DNA from 2 places in the Lysinibacillus sp. FSL K6-0057 genome. Region 2 is predicted to be linked to the other one. Evidence: riboswitches for the same ligand, from Rfam matches in the RefSeq annotation. Region 2 holds a riboswitch; the other holds the start of a gene.
What was found. Region 2 has a riboswitch for FMN ahead of ribE (riboflavin synthase). Riboswitches for the same ligand answer to the same signal wherever they lie in the genome.
Positions count from the first base shown of each region.

Region 1 (10,247 bases), 280 kb from region 2:
TAGTCCTCTCTATAGTGGTGAAATGATACGTGGGGCTGTGGCTGTTATTCGTGATATGACTGAACAACATCGCTTAGAAAAACTAAGATCCGATTTTATAGCCAATGTCTCTCACGAACTAAGGACACCGATTGCTATGCTACAAGGTTACTCTGAAGCATTAATGGACGATGATTTTATTCAGGATCAGGAAGAGCGTAATGAGATTACCAAAATCATTTATGATGAATCGAAGCGAATGGGTCGCCTTGTGACAGATCTATTAGATTTGGCACGCATGGAATCAGGGCATATGACGCTTTATAAAGATGAATTACCGATCAATTCGACATTCGAGCGTATTACACAAAAATTTGCTCAGGTAGCAAAGGAAAAGCACGTTCGTCTGCAATTTGACAGTGAATTTAATGACGAGGCCATGATTAATATTGATGAGGATCGGATTGAACAAGTGCTTACAAATTTAGTCGATAATGCACTTAGACATACAGATGAAGGGTCTGTGACTGTAAAAATCGAGCAGGAGCCGACATTTGCTAAAATATCTGTTCAAGATACAGGGCATGGCATTCCTCAGGATGACTTACCATATGTCTTTGAACGCTTTTACAAAGCCGATAAGGCACGTACCCGTTCCAAAGGCGGAACTGGTCTCGGCTTAGCCATTGCTAGAAATATTGTGAAGGCACACTCAGGTAATATTATGGTAGACAGTGTGCTGAAAGAGGGTACGACCTTCACGTTTTATTTACCGTTCGATTAATAACATGTATTGCTATTAATTGGCTGTAACTTCTATGAATGTAAGACGACAAATATTATAGAACGGGGGTGGAGTGCTTTGAATGACTCCGTGTTCCATCGACTATACGATGCATATCACCAAGACGTGTTTCAGTTTTTAATATATTTAGTAAAAAACCGTACACTTGCCGAAGATTTAGCACATGAAGTTTATGTACGAGTGTTGCGCTCATATGATCAATTTGCAGGGAATAGTAGTGAGAAAACATGGCTATTTGCTATTGCCAAAAATGTAGCGATTGATCATTTTAGAAAGCAAGCTGTACGCCAAAAGCATTCACATGATTTCTTTGACTGGGAAACGGAACAGCTCCATTCAACCACACCATCACCGGAAGATATGCTACAGGCCAGTGATGAATTTATGCAGGTAGAATCAGCACTTGAAAACTGTACAGGCGACCAAAAAATGGTCATTATAATGCGCTATTTTCAGGACTTATCGATCGCAGAAACAGCGCAAATACTAGATTGGACAGAAGCTAAGGTAAAAACGACCCAGCATCGAGCCATTAAATTTTTAAGGCAACAGCTACAGCCGATTAGAGAACAGGAGGCGAAACGGCAATGACGCATAAGCCATTTGATGATGAACAGCTTGAATATGTATTGAACAATGCCCCTAAGCTTTCTGACCACCGTTCAAAAGAAGAAATATTAAATCGGTTAATGGCAGATGCTCGCTTGCAGGATAATAGTCACCTTCAAGAAGCGATACAACAACCTATAGAGAATGAAGAAGCACAACAAGAAAGTAAACCTTTGATCCAAGATGAACGACCATCACGATTTAAGTTCCGAAGAATGCCGATTTTTACGAGTGTAGCAGCAGTTTTCGCGCTAACGGTACTCGTTGGCTCCATGTTCATGAATAATGATGCTAGCCAAAAAGATCTAGCTAGTACTCCAGAAACGGCTAATTACGCTACTTTACAGGAAGATCGTTCTGCTAAAGACGCTGCTACGCAGGATGAAGCGCTTCAATCCAGTATTGTATCGGAGCATGAGCGCATGTTATCTTTACGGTCATCTGTCTATGAGGAAGATGTGAAAGATGCTGTCGTTTTCCGTATTGGTTTAGCAGGACGTGATGCGGAAAGTGTGCCAATGACATATGTGATACCAAATGAGCGTGTAGCAACTGATTTTGGAACAGAAAAACCTTCTACTCTACAGATGTATGAGAAATACGCTCCTCAAATTGATGAAGAAGCCAAAGGGTTTACAGATTATCATCCTTTTAAAGGTGAACTGAAGGAGAAGGAAGACAAGCTTGTCCACGTTTTACCAAAGGACAATGACTATGATGTTGCTTCAGCTACCGTCAATGAGTATAAAGGAACTTTGGAAGATACATTCTCAGATTCTGAATATACGGAAGTGGAGATTCAAAATGAAGATGGCACACCTTATGAGTTTTCTCAAGAGGGCGAGCCAAGCCAAGCTATGTCATTAACAAACGCCAAACATTTTAATTATTATTTATACCAAGATGGTAATGGTGCGGAATATCTGTCACCAGATTTCCGTCAAACATTTGCAAATGTTACAGAGGCACTTACACTCATGAAAAACAAAAATGATGATGTTTATGTAACAGTTGTTCCTGAAAACGTGACTTATACCGTGAAAGAGGAAGCGGAAGGTGTCGTCGTTACATTTGATATCCCCTTAGATTTAGCATCGATGGAGCCAATCCGCGCCACGCAATTGATTGAGGCCATGATGTTAACTGCTGCTGGCTTTGGCCAACAATTACGCTTAGATAATGTGGTCCAAGAAAGCTGGGAAGGATTCGATTTGAAAACGTATTTGCCAAAGCCTGTGGGGCCAAATAAACAATATATGCCTTAGTCAAAAATGGAGCATTCCTGTAGCATGGAATGCTCCATTTTTATAATACATACAAATCTAATCGGATTTTTTTAAGCAGAACTATTTACTTTTTCTTGATAATTAATTATAGTAAGGTTGTAGTATAAAATAATATGATTCATCTTCGGGGCAGGGTGAAAATCCCGACCGGCGGTAATAGAGTGGTAAACCGTTAATGTTTTTCATTAACTCGAATGGTTTATGCTACACTCTTCAGCCCGCGACCTGTGCAAATTTATTTGCATGGCTGACTTGGTGTGATTCCAAGGCCGACAGTTAAAGTCTGGATGGGAGAAGATGGAGGTACGATCGTCATTCATTGTTATGAAGTGAACTATAGCCGAGCGCTTTTTTGTAGAGCTTTTTAAACAGTGCTCAAAAAATAGTTTATATTGACGCTTATTCGTCATGCCTTTCTCCCTTGTGCTTTTTCATGCATAAGGGTTTTTTCATGCTAACAATTGAAAGATCGTCACCTTTCTTCTTGCGAGATTGAATCAGCAAAGAGGAGAGAGTTTTCTATGAAGAAGAATGTTAAACTTCAATCGTTTATTACGATTGGTATGCTGAGCAGTATTTCGTTTTTATTAATGCTTTTTAATTTCCCGATTCCGCCGTTCCCAGCATTTTTGGAAGTGGACTTTAGTGATATGCCTGCATTAATAGCAGCCATCACAATGGGGCCTGTAGCTGGTATTTTAGTAGAGTTATTTAAAAATGTATTGGATTGGATTTTCTCAGGAACGCCAACAGGTGTGCCAGTAGGTCATATTGCTAACTTTACAACAGGCATTTTATTTATTTTACCAGTAAGCTTTATTTTTAATCGCTTTAAAACAATTGCTGGTCTTGTTGGAGGTTTAGCAACAGGTACAGTCGTTATGGCAGTAGGCATGAGTATTTTAAACTATGTAGTATTTTTACCAATGTACACATACTTCTTAGGAATGGAACCTGTTGTAGGTGACTCACTTTATAAAATGATTGTCGCTGGGATTTTACCATTTAACATTGTGAAAGGTATTTTATTAACGGCTATTATGGCGTTTTTATTTACAACAATGCGCAAATGGATCGACCGTCAGCGTTCTATCTATATATCAAAATAATATACGCTAACCTCGGGTGAATATACCCGAGGTTTTTTGTTGAAGGAATGATGGATAGGGTTTAAGGTGTAACGGATAAATTACTAAAAGGAACGGAAAGAAAGGCAAAACTAACGGATAAACATAGAAAAAAGTAATGGAGTAAGCAAGCTATCTAGTACTTTATCATTATGACCTAGTCGAAAGCTATATTTTCATGTAAAATAGGGAAGAGTTTAGAATGTTTGAGGAGTTTGAAGAGATGAGTGAACAAAAGGGACAGTGGTCTAGTAAATTAGGATTTATTCTAGCATCAGCGGGTGCTGCAATTGGACTAGGGGCAATTTGGAAACTACCCTATGTAACGGGACAAAGTGGTGGGGGAGCGTTTTTCCTAATCTTTGTGTTATTTACCTTGTTAATAGGGTTACCAATGCTATTGTCCGAGTATGTTTTGGGGCGTGGTACACAATCGGAGGCTGTAACGGCATATAAAAAAATTGCTCCGACAAAGCCAAGCTGGGCTTGGATTGGTCGAATGGGTGTACTAGGTTGTTTTTTATTATTAACTTTTTATAGTGTAGTTGGAGGTTGGATCTTTATTTATAGCGGGCTCGGTGTTGCTGGCGCTGTAATCGATCCAGCAGTAGATCCTGCTGAACTATTTGGAAAAATTATAGGTACGCCTTGGATTACGCTAGTTGGTTTAGTATTGTTTACATTAGCCAATGTACTTGTGATTTCGTTAGGTGTACAAAATGGGATCGAAAAGGCCAATAAATGGATGATGCCGCTACTCTTTATAATGTTCATTGTCCTTGTTGTGCGTGCTGTTACATTGGATGGGGCAATGGAGGGCGTAAAATTCTTCTTATGGCCTGATTTCTCAAATATTACTGGAAAGGCATTATTAGAAGCGCTGGGGCAATCGTTCTTTGGGTTAGCAGTGGGATTCTCTTGTCTTGTTACATATAGTTCCTATCTAAAAAAGGATGTAAGTCTGCCAAATTCAGCAGGTTCTGTTGTGCTGTTAACTGTGCTAGTCTCATTTTTAGCAGGATTAGCGATTTTCCCTGTTGTGTTCGCTTTTGATTTAGAGCCAGCAGCGGGTCCAGGCTTGCTATTTATGGTGCTACCAACAGCTTTCAGTCAAATGCCATTCGGTGAAGTATTTTTAGCGATGTTTTTATTACTATTTTTATTTGCCACATTAACGTCATCATTTAGTTTATATGAAATTATTGTCGCGGCATTTATGGAACATAGTCAGAAATCCCGTCCAATGTGGACACTTTTACTTGGTATAGTCGTATTTATTGCAGCTATTCCAGCAGCACTTTCTTCTAGTGTTCTATCGGATGTAACGATTTTTGAGAAAAGTATTTTTGATGCAACCGATTTTCTAGTGTCAAACATCATGCTTCCATTAGGAAATTTATTCATTGCTATCTTTATTGCCCATGTAGTGGATAAAGAATTTGTGAAAAGAGAATTGTTAATGGGTAGTCAAATGGGACAAGGCTATTATTCATCATATCGTATGTTAATGTTAGTTGTCGTACCGATTATCATTCTTGTCGTGTTTGTTAATATGCTACTGCAATATTAAAGAAAAGGTGTATTCCATCTAACAGGAATACACCTTTTTTTAGTATGACAAGGATTAATACTCGTTAAGTGATAGCTCTCCTAGCCAATCTTCTTTAATAATTTTCTTTGCTTGTTCTTCGCTTTTGGCAATAGGGAATACTTTATCAACCTGTGAAATAGCGAATAAGTTGCGAATGAAATCATCGACGACAATAATGGCAATTTTTTTATCTTTTACAGACACCTTCTTAGCGAAATTGACGATCATACCGAATCCAGTGCTATCAATATTTGTAACCCTTTGCATATCGATAATGTATCCGTGTTTTGTGTCCAAGCTAAGTGTTTGCAGCTCTGACTTTATATCTTCGATTATCCCGTATTCTAAATCGCCAGTAAACGCAATCACAATATAATCAGCCTTTGTGTCAATATTCATTGCAATGTTCTTCTGATTCATCCTATAGCGCCTCCATTTTTCTTTACTTGTTTGGGGATTTATTCAAACTTAAATTTATTAACTTCATTTTGTAAATTATCAGCAATTGATGATAGCTCATCTGAACTTTGTGTAATTTCTGCAACTGTCGCATATTGCTCTTCAGAAGTCGCGGCAATCTCCTCTGTAGCTGCTGCAGCGTCTTCGATAATACGTGAAATATCTTGGATAGCTTGTTGCACACCTAAGGAGTTGTCGTTAACATGTGTAAATGCAACCTTCATTTGTTCGACACCTTCTTCTGTTTCGACAACTTTCTCCACGATTTCTTTTAAAGCACTTCCACCTTTATTAATGATTGTTACTTGCTCCTCGACCGCCAATAAATTGCTTTCCATCGTCCTTACCGTCACAGAAGTTTCAGCTTGGATATCATTAATGAGATTTGTAATTTGTCCTGCTGCTAAACTTGACTGTTCTGCTAGCTGACGAACCTCTGATGCAACGACAGCAAAGCCTTTTCCTTGATCGCCTGCTCGTGCTGCCTCGATGGCTGCATTGAGTGCTAACAGATTCGTTTGCTCAGCAATGCCTGTGATAACGGTAATAATACCACCAATTTCTTCAGAGCGCTTGCCTAACTTCTGGATAGAATCAGTTGCATAAGACACAGTTTTCGTCACATCACCTAAATGCATAATCGCTTCATTGATGGCTTCTTCTCCTTTGCGTGCGATATGAGTTGATTCAATAGCGCTATTTAAAGTGATTTCGGCCTTTTGTAAGCTCTTTGATACTTCCTCGATCGTTTTTTGCATCATGGAAACGATTCGTTCAGCCTGGTCGGATTGAGTCGTAGTACCAACAGCAATTTCATTCATTGTCAATGCGATTTGGTTAGATGCTTCACTTGTTTGATGGGATGATTCTGCTAAAGTGTGTGACGACTTTGCGATTTGATGTGCGCTACCAGCCACAATCGTTATCGTCTCTGTTAAATGATTTTTCATACTACTAAATGCGCGCGCTAATTCAGCGATTTCATCTTTGCCTTTCGGGTTTAACAGTTTAACATTTAAGTTTAGTTCTGCCAGCTCTTTGGCATTTGTACTTAGAATATTAATCGGATTAACAATTTGTTTTTGTAAGAACCAACTAATTCCTCCAATCATCACAATGGCAATCACTAAGGAAATGGCTACATTCTCCAGTGCTGATTTTGTGGCAATGCTTATATAAGGAGCGGTAGGGACAGCGGTTGCCCATACGCCGATAACCTCCCCTTGGCTATTTACTATAGGATCATAGGCTGCTTGATGCAAACTTCCTAAGACATTTGCAGAACCGATAAAGCGCTTTTTTTCTCCTAGCACAACAGTAGCAACCTCGTCAGAAACTTTTGTATTTAAAGCGCGTTGACCGTTATCCACTATATTGGTACTTATACGAGTATCATTTTGAAAGATGGATACAGCATTCCCGTTTGTGAGTTCTCCAACTTTATCAGCTGCCTCGAAATTTTCTACCATATTGATATCGCCCTTATAGAGTTGGTTGTTTTTAATGGACCATTCTCCAGGATATTTAGCGTCTAAATATTCATAGCTTACCTGTATATCTGATAGAAGCTTTGTATCAGCACTTTCTAATAGATTGTTCTTGGCAACAAAAAAATTGACTCCTGCTAAAAGGGAAGTAAGTAAGATAATACAACCAAATATAAGCAGATTCATTTTTTTTCGTATAGATAACTTCATTAAAACACGCCCCCAATTTTACGTTTACTTTATATATGAATCTTTTTTGAAATACCAACTAAAAATTTTGTTTCTGAAATATTTTCAAACCAAATGTGGTCGACCATATTTTTGACAAAAAATAAACCGCGTCCACGATCAGAATAATCAAGTTCGTCTAAATCGAATTGGAGAACTTTGTCCCAGTCATATTCGGCAATACCTTTTGCTTCATCAGTGACTGTTATCTTTATTTCTTCGTATGATTGCGTTACATGTATTTGGATCTCCTTTTGAGAGGGTGTGTCAATTTTCCCCATAGCCTCTACGGCATTGATGACTAATTCATGTACAACAAATCGTAATTCTCGTTTATAAGGTAGATTATATAACTCTGTATAATTCTCCATTACTTGATCAATAAAGGCTATAGCTTGTGTATCAAGATTTACATTGAGTGTGAATTCCATCTTCAATCACCTACCCTTTAATGTAATTGTTATTGAAACGACTGTGATGTCATCACTGTAATCATTATCAAATAAATTGTATTTTTGAGAAAACTTTTGTAGTGCATAGCTATTTTCCTGTGAAGCATAACTGTAGAAAAAGTCCATATCAATTGAATTTTGCTCGTTTAATGTTAATAATCCATCCGTATAAAGAATGATGCGGTGCCAGCCTGATAAAGGTATTGTTTTTTTATTTATTTGAATAGTAGGGAATAGTCCGAGGATAGGTGTATTCGCTGGGAGGAAGACTGTTTCTCCATATTTTCCAAATAAAAAACCAGAAGGATGAGCCGCATTCACATAGTGCAAAGTTCCGTTTTTTGTATCTAGAAGTATGTAGATTGCCGTCATTAAAAAACGGTCCATATCATCAGAAAATAGCTCGTATATTTGGCGGTTAAGTTCTTGAATTACTGCTACTGGATCAATTAACTTCGTAATCATTCCTTTTAATAAGGATCTAATGGACATAGTAACGAGTGATGCAGCGATACCATGCCCCATTGCATCATACAGAAGAATGGCGGTTAAATGTTCATTAATTTTAAACCAGCAGTACATGTCACCTCCTAGTGTATTGGATGTTACATAAAGACCATCAACCTGTATATGCTCAAGATTTAATGGGGGAGATAGTGCATTCTTTTGGAATTTTTTTGCAACAAACAAATCTTTTTGAATCATACTTTCCTGCTGCTTTCGAAGCGTGGCTTCCCTCTGATATTTTAAGGCTACTTGAATGCGAGTCTTAAATTGAGTGAAATCAAAAGGTTTTAAAATAAAGTCGAAAATACCAGCTTCAAATACCCTATCGATTGTTATGGTTTTTTCGTAGGTAGTAGATAGAAGGATAGGGACTTCTATCCAATTTTTAAGTACATGAATGTGCTGACAAATTTCCTCGCAATTTCTGAGTGTCATTTTAGTGTCGAGTACGATTAATTCTAGCTCATCTTTCAAAGATGAATCTACTAAATAATTCATTGCTACTTCCGTTGTTGAAAAGCAATGAATATTTGGGATGCCGATACGATGAAAATATTTTTGCAGACGCAGCACATCATTACTTACGCTGCCAATAATTAATACTGACATGCCTACTCAATTCACCGCCTTATGTATCTATAACTAAATATTTCCTGGAAGCCAACATAATGATTTCTAACCATAATATATACTCCGTATTTACTTATAATATGAATAAATTAAAATTCTAATTTGCTATAAATTTACCAATAAATATGGCATTATACAAGGCTTTTGTGATATAAAGTAAAACTTAATCAATGGGGTTTTTGACATCCAAGCTCATGAAGAGTGTTCTAAGGTTATGTTTTTAGCAATGTTCTTGTGTTATATGCATTTGCTGCATGAAGATGTAGAAAACGCTTCGCTCCTAATCATGCAAATAAACTGTCCAATCATTAGACAGACAAAGGATTTTTGTAAGACTAAAGACCTTTTGTAGAAAGTAGTAATTTTGTCCTTTATTTAAGATGAAAGAACGCTATTTTAGAAGGAAATGTGATAAAAAAATTAATCTAAAAAAGGGATTAATATATTCGATAATATGCATGTTATAAAACCTTACATACATATTGCGTATTCTCCATTTTTAATGTATTTTAAGAACAGTAATAAATAACATGTTAACTAAAATTACATTGGAGTGGTGAAGAATGAAACATTATACAAAAGAAGATATTGTACGCCGAGTGAAGGAAGAAAATGTGAAATTTATTCGCCTACAATTTACAGATATATTAGGAACAATTAAAAATGTGGAAGTGCCTGTCAGTCAATTAGAGAAAGCGTTAGATAATAAAGTCATGTTTGATGGCTCTTCAATCGAGGGTTTTGTGCGTATTGAAGAATCAGATATGTATTTAAAGCCCGATATCGATACCTTCGTAATTTTTCCTTGGACTGCTGAAAAAGGGAAAGTAGCTCGCTTTATTTGTGATATTGCGAGACCAGATGGTACACCGTTTGAAGGAGACCCACGCTCCAATTTAAAACGTGTATTAAAGGAAATGGAGGAGCTAGGCTTTACTTCGTTTAATTTAGGACCAGAGCCTGAGTTTTTCCTGTTCAAGCTGGACGAAAAGGGACACCCAACACTGGAATTAAATGATAGTGGGGGCTATTTTGATTTAGCGCCAACTGATTTGGGGGAGAACTGTCGTCGTGACATCGTTTTAGA
Region 1 covers NZ_CP152047.1:1,385,758-1,396,004, forward strand. The annotation lists gene MHB40_RS06510 (ATP-binding protein) at 1-763, shown strand, start outside; gene sigX (RNA polymerase sigma factor SigX) at 821-1,375, shown strand; gene MHB40_RS06520 (RNA polymerase subunit sigma) at 1,372-2,658, shown strand; FMN riboswitch at 2,796-2,982, shown strand; gene MHB40_RS06525 (ECF transporter S component) at 3,201-3,788, shown strand; gene MHB40_RS06530 (sodium-dependent transporter) at 4,030-5,376, shown strand; gene MHB40_RS06535 (STAS domain-containing protein) at 5,431-5,817, opposite strand; gene MHB40_RS06540 (methyl-accepting chemotaxis protein) at 5,856-7,553, opposite strand; gene MHB40_RS06545 (ATP-binding protein) at 7,583-8,002, opposite strand; gene MHB40_RS06550 (SpoIIE family protein phosphatase) at 8,009-9,139, opposite strand; gene glnA (type I glutamate--ammonia ligase) at 9,724-10,247, shown strand, end outside.
Region 1: it holds a riboswitch for FMN, as region 2 does, so the genes downstream of both, MHB40_RS06525 (ECF transporter S component) here and ribE (riboflavin synthase) in region 2, are expected to answer to the same signal.

Region 2 (10,247 bases):
GAGTTATTCAAATTATCCTCAGCCAATCATTTTCTTTAGATTCGCCATCTCGATTGCAGACATTGCAGCATCATAGCCTTTATTACCAGATTTCGTGCCTGCTCTTTCAATCGCCTGTTCAATATTTTCAGTCGTGACAATACCGAAAATAACAGGTACATTCGTTGTTAACGATACATTGGCAATGCCTTTTGCTGATTCATTACAAACATAGTCATAATGAGTTGTAGAGCCACGAATAACGGTACCTAAACCAATAATGGCATCATATTTCTTTGTTTCTGCCAGTTGTTTCGCAATAAAAGGAACTTCAAAAGCCCCTGGAACCCATGCGACATCAATAGATGCGGGATCAACCCCATGGCGTGTTAAACCATCCATTGCTCCACCCAATAATTTGCTTGTAATGAACTCATTAAAACGACCTACAACTACTGCAATTTTTAAATCCGTTCCAATTAATTGTGCTTCAAATGTTTGACCCATTGTTCTTGCTCCTTTTTAAATAGAAATTTTATTTTTATTTGTGGATAACTGATTACGATAAACAACCAATGCTTCTATTGATATCATTTTTAAGCCATGATGTGCCGCGAACTTTGTCAGTTCCTCAAAACGAAGCATTTGCCCATCATCACCCATAATTTCACAAATAACACCTGCTGGTATACTATGACAAAGCTTCGCCAAATCAACTGTCGCTTCTGTATGCCCTCTCCGTTCTAACACACCATGCTCCTTCGCAATCAGCGGAAAAATATGACCTGGTCGACGAAAATCAGTCGGCTTAGCTTGCTTTTCTATCATTTTCTGTATTGTCAATGCACGCTCAAAGGCGCTAATCCCTGTCGTTGTATCTTCATGGTCAATACTCACCGTAAATGCGGTTTGATGGTTATCCGTATTGCGCTGAACCATCGGATGTAAATCTAGCTTTTGTGCGATCTGTTGCGAAATCGGTGTACAGATTAAACCTCTACCATAGGTTGCCATAAAGTTGATCGTTGCTGGTGTGATGAATTCAGCGAGTGCCAACAGATCTCCTTCATTTTCCCGATCCTCATCATCGACCACCACAATCATGTTGCCTTGCTTTAAATCCTCAATGGCTTCTTCAATTGTATGTAGCACGATTATCATCTCCTCATTCTGTTATTTTAAAAACCATGTTGTGCTAAATAATCTCTCGTAATTGTTGGCGCTACTTGCCCTTTTTTTAGTTGCTGTAAAATATATTTACCGACTAAATCTGTTTCGATATTAACGATTGCTCCAACCCTCTTCATACCTAAAACGGTTTCTTTGTAAGTATGAGGAATGAGTGAAATCGTGACACGATTCGCTTCAACATGAAAAAGGGTTAAGCTTGTGCCATCAATTGTTATGGAACCCTTCGGAATACAAAAGCTTGTTAGTTCTTCTGACATTTCAATATCCATATAAACGGCATTTGCTACTGGACGTATGCGCAAAATTTTACCGACGCCATCGACATGACCAGCAACAAAATGACCGCCAAATCGTCCATTAGCAGGCATGGCACGCTCCAAATTAACTGAATCACCTAGTGCCAGCTGCTGTAAATTTGTTGCTTTGACTGTTTCAGGCATAACATCCATTGTAAGCTGCTGATTAGTAAAATGTGTCACCGTTAAACAAACACCATTGACTGCTATACTGTCGCCAAGCTTGACATCCTCCGCTATCATGGCTGAATGAACCGTAATTTTCATACTGTCCCGATCGCTTTGCATAGCTTTTACGACACCAATATCCTCTACAAGCCCTGTAAACATTCCATCACCTACTCTTCTTATTAGCTCTTCTATCCTTCACTTTTGAAGTTTTATCCGTCATTTTTGAAAGTCTATCCACCTGTTTTTGTGTTTTATCCTTCTCCCTTCACTAATTAACAATAAATAAAAACCCCTTTCATCAAAGGGGTTTTGGGAGTATAAGACATCAACAAATAAGCCTACTTGAAAACGATTTTTTCCATAGACTGTCATCTCATTTGTTCTTCTCCCATCCAGACTATCACTGTCGGTTTTGGATTTGCACCAAATCAGCTTGCGCTCACGGACTTTGAATTGCTTCATCACCGCCGATTGGGAATTTCACCCTACCCCGAAGAACATCTTCTATTCGATTGTACTAAATAAAAAAACTTCCCAAAAGATGATTGGGAAGTGGCGTAATAAATGCATAGTCAAATAAACCTTCTAAATTAGAATCAATTTAAAAAGCTCGCATTTTTACCCTTCTCCCATCCAGACTGTCACTGTCGGTTTTGGATTTGCACCAAATCAGCTTGCGCTCACGGACTTTGAATTGCTTCATCACCGCCGATCGGGAATTTCACCCTACCCCGAAGGATACTTTTATTTAGCTAGTCTTACGATAACACTATTTTATTATATTATCCATCCTTCTTTTTAATTTTTTTTCGTCATATAAATTTTAAGCAGCTCTGACGTGACTTGATAAATGTAAAAGAAATTATTAAAATGATGACATTTAACCTGTTTGTGAAACTTCTCAATCAAAAAAACGTTCCTTTACAGGTGACTATTCAGTCTAGCAGTTTGGAGGTCATTTCCTTGACATTTTTAAAAAATATACCGTTTAAGCAATGTGTTTTCTATGCCTTATTAGCACTCTGTTGTGGAATTTCAATTGTTTTCGTCCATCATAATGAACAATTTTATGATCGACCGATAGCGGAAGTAATACAGGTGAACGTCACAGAATCGGAACCGATGACAGATATGTATGAGAATGAGGATGAATTGTTTACACAGGAAATTACGGCCATGATCAAAAATGGACAGTATAAGGGGCAATCCATTCATTTGATGAATGACTATTCTTCTTCTGGTGCTTTTGATCAAAAATACCATGTAGGTAATGAAATCTTTGTCACCATAGATAATCACGCAACACAATCAGGGTTAACAGGTACCATCCTCGATTTAAAACGTGATCAAACCATGATCATGATTGCGTGGATTTTTATTTTCGCCTTACTTATTATAGGCAAAAGACAGGGCTTGTTTTCTATCATTAGTTTGGTTGTCAATGCCTTAATCTTATCATTTGCATTAGATCTTTATGTTACACATGGGGGCGTAAGTCTGTTATTCGTTAGCGGTATTTGTGCCCTGCTATTTACCATTATTTCGCTCCTACTCATTAGCGGATTGAATACAAAAACGTATGTAGCCATTGTGTCCACACTTTTAGGAACTGTTATAGCGCTTATCATTAGCTCAATTGTAATGTGGTTGACAGGTGAAAATGGTCTTCGTTATGAAGAAATGCAATTTTTAACACGGCCCTATCGCACAGTCTTTATGGCCGGTTTATTTATTGGCTCACTTGGGGCTGTCATGGACGTCTCTATTACGATGGCTTCCTCCATATTTGCTTTATATGAACAAGACCCTTCTATTTCTGTGAAGGCACTTAAAACTTCAGGGCATGAAATTGGTAAAGATATCATGGGTACGATTACAAGTATTTTATTCTTTGCCTACCTTTGCGGCTCCATACCTATGATTATTCTCTATTTGAAAAATTCTTCCACATTAGGGCTCACATTGTCCTTGAATCTTTCTTTAGAATTAGCCCGTGCCTTAGCAGGGGGTATTGGTGTTGTCCTCACGATTCCTATTAGTCAGTATACTGCTATATTTTTCATTAATCGAAAGAGGGTTCAAGAATGAATGTTATCGTCTTATTAGCAATTATTTTATTTGCGTTGATGGTGATAGTAGGTGGTAAGCAGGGTGTCCGCTCATTTCTTTCTTTATTTCTAAACTTTGGTGTACTCTTTATCACCATCTTTTTAATGACAAACCCTAAAAATAGTCCCATTATCTTGACGTTTATAGCCTGTACGGTCATTAGTTGTATTAGCCTTTTCTATATCAATAAAACAAACAGTAAAACCATTACAGCCTTTATCGCAACGATGGTGACGATTGTTGTGTTACTGCTATTTATTACCTTTATTACAGAAAAATCGATGATCCAAGGGTTTGGTGAAGAATCGACTGAAGAAATTAGTATCTTTTCCCTCTACATTGGCGTTAATTTTGTGCAGATTGGTGCATCAGTCATTATTATGAGTACGATAGGTGCCATTATGGATGTGGCTATTTCTATCGCCACTTCCATGCATGAGATTTTTTATCGCAATCCCACGATTAGTAGAAAGAAACTATTTACATCTGGGTTAAGTATCGGGAGAGATATTTTAGGAACCGATACCAATACATTATTTTTTGCTTTCTTTGGTGGCTATTTAAGCTTGTTAATCTGGTTCAAGGATCTCTCCTATTCGATTGGCGAGATTGTTAACTCCAAAGTTTTTAGTGCTGAAATGACAACCATTCTTTGTGCAGGCATCGGCATTGCACTGATTATTCCGATTGCCTCCTCCATCAATGCCTATTATTTAATTCGAACACGAGAAAAAACAGAAAAACTGTTGTAAAAAGATACTAGCACCTAGCACTTATATGTGATAGGTGCTACATGTTGTTGAAAAAAGATGATGTCAACGGCAGAAAAAGCAACTTTGCAAGGCGAGGGGTTGATTTCCGTTCCGCCAGCGTCCTTTCCAGGGGGCGTCCGATGAGCCGCTTCACTCACTGCGTTCGCTCCAGGGTCTCCTCTGTGACGCTCAATCCCCTAGGAGTGACGCTGGCTCCACTCCAATCAACCATTCTGCGAAGTGGCTTTACTTTTTTCATAGCAGCATAGCGATTAATCGCCCATTATCTATATTCTTAGAGGGGATGAGCTCTTATTTTCAATGTGGAGAAGTGAAGCGTGATAACACCTCTTCATAAAGAGTAATGAACACCTTCACTTTATCTGAAAACCTTTGCTAAAAAGGTAACACGTTTGTGGATTGTAGTGGAAGGCTACTTGACTCCCGTGGGATAGCGAGACAGGCAAAATCCTAAACGGAGCGGTAGCGGAGGAAGTGATTCGGCGCTCGCCCACAGGAAAGCAAGTAGCCTGCATTGGAAATCCATTTCTACCTTTCAATTGACTGTTTTGTTTTTCAACACTAAGTAGCACCTATCACGTAAAAGTGATAGGTGCTAGACATTTCTCCTCGTACCTCTCAAAAAATGAATGCTATGTCAAAAAAGTTTGTCCAAATTGTGAAATCGTATAGTAGAGGCTAAAATTAATGCTTACATTTGAGAATTTTTTTTTGCTATAGTAAAAAACAGAAGAGTTAGTATCGCGGAGGTGTACTAGCTAATAGGAAACACGATCGCTGATAATCCACATCACGATAACTTTATCATGCAGAAGAATGAAATAAGACTAGAATTCCATCTATAAATTTCAGAATGTTCTGTATTTTATTCTTCTATGATAGTCAAACATTTTTTGAAGGAGTTTTTACAGTGAATAAGGAAATAAAAACAGGTCCGATCATGGTGGCTCTCTTAGTAGCCGGCTTTGTAGGACTGTTTAGTGAGACCGCATTAAATATTGCACTAGGAGAGCTAAGCCAGCTCTTCGATGTGGACGCTACAACCATCCAATGGCTGGCAACAGGCTATTTTCTCACATTAGGCATTTTAGTACCTGTGACAGGCATTTTAATGCAAAAGTTTACTACTCGCCAAATGTTTATGGCGTCTTTACTCTTTTCGATAATCGGTACCATGCTTGCCGCTGTCGCACCAGTCTTTGCTGCCTTACTTTTAGCACGTATTATTCAAGCAGCTGGCCTAGCGATTATATTACCATTAACACAAAATGTGATTTTCACGATTTTCCCAGTCAATAAACGTGGTGGTGCTATGGGCGTTATGGGTCTCGTCATTTTGGCAGGACCCGCTTTCGGCCCTACATTGGCAGGGATGATTTTAGATACGCTATCCTGGCACTGGATATTCTGGGTTACCATCCCCTTCCTGTTATTCTCCATCGTTTTTGGTTTTATCTTTATTCCCAATGTGAATGAAACAAAGCAGCTTGCTATTGATGTCTGGTCTATCATCTTATCTACCATTGGCTTTGGTGGCATCGTCTATGGTGTCAGTGCTGGCGGAGATTTAGGCTGGACAAGCATTACCGTTCTTAGCGTCATTTTGCTCGGTATTATCGCCTTATTTTTATTCGTATTGCGACAATTGAAAATGGAACAGCCAATGTTAAATTTGACAGCATTTCAGAATCCCATGTTCGTGTTAGGTCTTCTCATGAATATGATTACCTTCTTCAATATGCTGTCTATGCTAGTGGTGCTCCCTATGTATATGCAAATGGCCCTTTTCGTATCGGCCTTTGTGACAGGTTTAATATTGCTTCCTGGTAGTCTATTAAACTGTCTATTAGCACCTACAATCGGCAAGTTCTTCGATAAATATGGGCCTCGTGCAGTCATTACCCCCGGCACAATACTTGTTGTGGTCGGCTATGGACTTTATGCTCTATCTGGTACCGAAACAGCTACTTGGGCATTAGTCATAACACATATCATTATGATGCTTGGAGTTGGGATGGTATTAGCCTCTGTCCAAACGAATACGCTGAATGCCTTACCAAGACGATACTTTCCAGATGGTATTGCGATTACACAAACCTCTCAACAAGTGTCTGGTGCAATTGGTATTGCTGTGATGGTGTCGTTGTTCTCAACAAAACAACTGCAGCTCCTAAGTGACATGACAACTAATACCCAAGAAGCAGCGGCTTCAGGTTCAACATTTGTCTTTACTATCAGCTTTGTCTTGGCAATTATTAATGTCGTTCTCTCGTTTTTCTTGAAAAAAACACAATAATTTCTTGATAAAAATGAGGTGTCTCAATGGGCTTTGGAGACACCTCATTTTGTTGTAGCATTTCCGTTGCAATCGCCGCATTATCTGATAATATTTACCATAAGATGTTTACGTACGCTCAAAATGGTTGCTGTTTCACGATGCATTAAATCGCCCATTCCATGTAACATTTTTTAGCATAAGACGTCAATACAACGAGATGAAAAAGGAGAAAGTTTGCAATGAAGCATATTATCTTTGATTTTGATGGGACACTGGCAGATTCAACTGCTGTGTTTGCATCAGCATGGAATACATTAGCCCAAAAATATAAATTTAAAGGCATTGAATTGAAGGAAATTGATGCATTAAAAAAATTATCAATTTCAGAACGCAGTAAATTATTTGACTTTCCGATGTATAAATTGCCCATGATTTTACCCCAATTTTATAAATTGTATCGTCAATCATTAAATGATGTTCATCTTTTTGAGGGCATGAAAGAAGTTTTGATAGAAATTGATAAAAGAGGCTATAAAATCCTGATTATTTCCTCTAATTCTAAGGAAAATATTTTAGAATTCCTTAAAATGAACGGTATTCATTGTGTAGCTGATGTTCTTTGCTCCAACCACATTTTTGGTAAGGACAAAGTAATGAAAAAGTTTTTAAAGGAAGCAAATGTTGAGTCATCTGACGTGATATACATTGGAGATGAGCAAAGGGATATTGTTGCGTGTAAGAAAGCGGGTGTACCCATTATTTGGGTGGAATGGGGCTATGATGCCAAAGAGGTCGTACAAAACGAGGAACCTGAATACAGTGTCACTACACCACAGGAAATTTTAGAGATTATTTAATTATGAAGAAGGATAATAGCACTTGTCTATTATCCTTTTTATATGGTTATCCTTTGATGTCACTAATCTGCATGAGCTTTTCTGCTGTACTATTAACCCCTTTATAGGCATCTGTTAATTCGTACATACTCGCAGCAAATTGCTGTGTAAACGCAGCAATTTGATTGGCTGATGCATTGACTTGATCGATGGATTGTTTAATGTTTTCTAGTTGCACAGTTATGCTATCGGCACTTTCTGTACTACTCTGGGACATTTTTTGTATTTCAGAAGCGACCACAGCAAAGCCACGCCCATGCTCACCTGAACGTGCCGCTTCTATCGATGCATTTAGACCAAGAATTCTCGATTTCATAGCTAAATCTTTTACTAAATGGACAATCACATTAATTTGTTGAATATCGCCTGTCATCGATTCTGAGAAATTAGATAGCTCTTCCAATCGATTGGATACATCCTTACTGGCAGTGGCTAACCCTTCATTTGTGGCCGTCATTTCTTCAACAGCACTTGAAAGCTCAGTTGCCAATAGGCGCATACTATCCATTTTTTCATTCGAAATAATGGCACTTAATACGCCAATAACACGTCCTCCTTCAAAAATAGGCTGGGCAGAGGCGATATAGGCCATACCAAATCCTTCAGCGCTACGTTCTTCTTTTATAAATCTTCCCGAGCTTAACGCTATTTCTGTTGCTGTTCCACGATATTTATGTACTGGATCACCAACCCCAACTTTTAAGTCAACCTTTTTCCCTGGTTTGTAGGCAAGCACTCTTTCCGTATCTGCCACGATGACACAAGCATCCTCTGGGTAAGTTACTTGGTATAAATCAATCGAATCGATAGTTGCTTGTAGTTTAGGATGCATTGTTTTTCCTCCCCTAAAAGTTTTCTAATCTGTATCAATTTAACTATATCATGCCATCCAAAAAAAGACACCAACGTCCAGAGGTGTCTTATCACGACATTATGAGTTCTTCAATAATTCTACATATTTTTCTGCCGTTCGAATTTCAATTGTTAGAGAATTCTCTCCATAGCTTGCCTTAATTAAAAATGGTACGTCATTTGCGTTTTGAAACCTAAAATCTAACGTATCATAAGAAACCGTAGCATCTCTACCTTTTGGAACATACCCTACATCTAAGGAATGATGATGTCGCTCCACATATTTGATTGGAATTTGATCTACTGCGTTAAAGAGAGTTGAAGATGTTTGACAGATTCCACCGCCAATACCCATGACTACCTTCTTATTAATAATTTCAGGTGCAGGCTGATAGCCATTTGCTTCGTCTCTCGGTCCCACAATTGTATTAAAAGAAAAATAATCGCCACTGCCTACGATCACATTATTAATGGCTCTTGCAGAAAGCTCTATATTTTTATTTCTTCCTAAATCAGCACGATTGAAATACGTCGTATAGGATGCAACAACTACTTCCTCTAATAAAGGAAGATCCTCAAAATAATAGCCACTTTCTGTTATATAGAGTGGCATTTCTACCTGACCACCAGTCGCTGAAGTTTTTATAATTCGCTCCACTAGTTTACTTTCTTTTAAAATGATTTGCGGCTTCCCCTTGATGACTTGCCCATTTTCATCCAGTCGATCAAGTAGCATACGCTGATCAAAGCCATCTGAAGTATCTGTTCCTCTCGCCCATTCCCTTGCTAATTGTTCTATGTGCTTTTGATAGGCTTGTGGGTCTGTATCGAAGCCAAATTCCTTTGGAAATATTGTTGTAATTACCTTATTCGTAGTTGGATCAACAACCTTTACAATAGGCTCAATCAATTGCTCTTGTTCATATGTAACAGGTTGCTGCACTTCTTCGCGTTGTTGAATTTCTTGTTCTAGCTTGTTATCATTGACCGCTTCTTTATCACATCCTACTAGACCTAGCATCCAGATTATGCCGCTTGTAGCTAACCACTTCTTTTTCAACCATCAACACCACCTCTATCTTCATACTACAGAGACATCTTATTCGTCTATTGCTCATAGTGTGTTGTTTTTTGGTTATTTTTATTTGTTAAGACAGCAAAAACACGCTACGGTGTCAATTGCAAGACATTGTAGCGTGTTTATTTCTTAAAGATGGTGAGGCAACTAACGCTACCATCCTCTATCAGCCCCGCCGCCACCTCCAGAATCATTGTCATTATTATGCCAATAGCTTGTAGAATCCTCAGAACGAGATTTAGCACCTTTTGATTGGTCACCCTTCATAAACAATCCCATAATAAACAGTAAAAGGAAGAATGCTGTAGTAAGTCCAATAGCAGCAAACAGTAAAAATGCCAGCCAGTCAGTCAAGCCCCATTCTGCAAAATTCCAACTTTTTGACTGTGATAGATGCCCTTCTTTCACAGTTTGAATTAATACCTCAAACGTATTGAATATAGCTTGATTAGGCTCTTCTTCTTGTAACGCTGGAATAGTGTAGTCATCAAGAATCTGCCCTGCTAGTTCATCGTAAATAATGCCTGCTAAATCATCACCAACTTCAATACGTGTCTTTCGATCCTCCATTGCTAATACGAATAAAACACCTTCGCCCCCTACACCATATTGTCGGAAAGCCTC
Region 2 covers NZ_CP152047.1:1,669,457-1,679,703, reverse strand. The annotation lists gene ribE (6,7-dimethyl-8-ribityllumazine synthase) at 19-486, opposite strand; gene ribB (3,4-dihydroxy-2-butanone-4-phosphate synthase) at 502-1,131, opposite strand; gene ribE (riboflavin synthase) at 1,158-1,796, opposite strand; FMN riboswitch at 2,014-2,139, opposite strand; FMN riboswitch at 2,255-2,380, opposite strand; gene MHB40_RS07920 (YibE/F family protein) at 2,601-3,725, shown strand; gene MHB40_RS07915 (YibE/F family protein) at 3,722-4,498, shown strand; gene MHB40_RS07910 (DHA2 family efflux MFS transporter permease subunit) at 5,430-6,815, shown strand; gene MHB40_RS07905 (HAD-IA family hydrolase) at 7,037-7,654, shown strand; gene MHB40_RS07900 (methyl-accepting chemotaxis protein) at 7,701-8,525, opposite strand; gene MHB40_RS07895 (VanW family protein) at 8,625-9,605, opposite strand; gene MHB40_RS07890 (TPM domain-containing protein) at 9,777-10,247, opposite strand, start outside.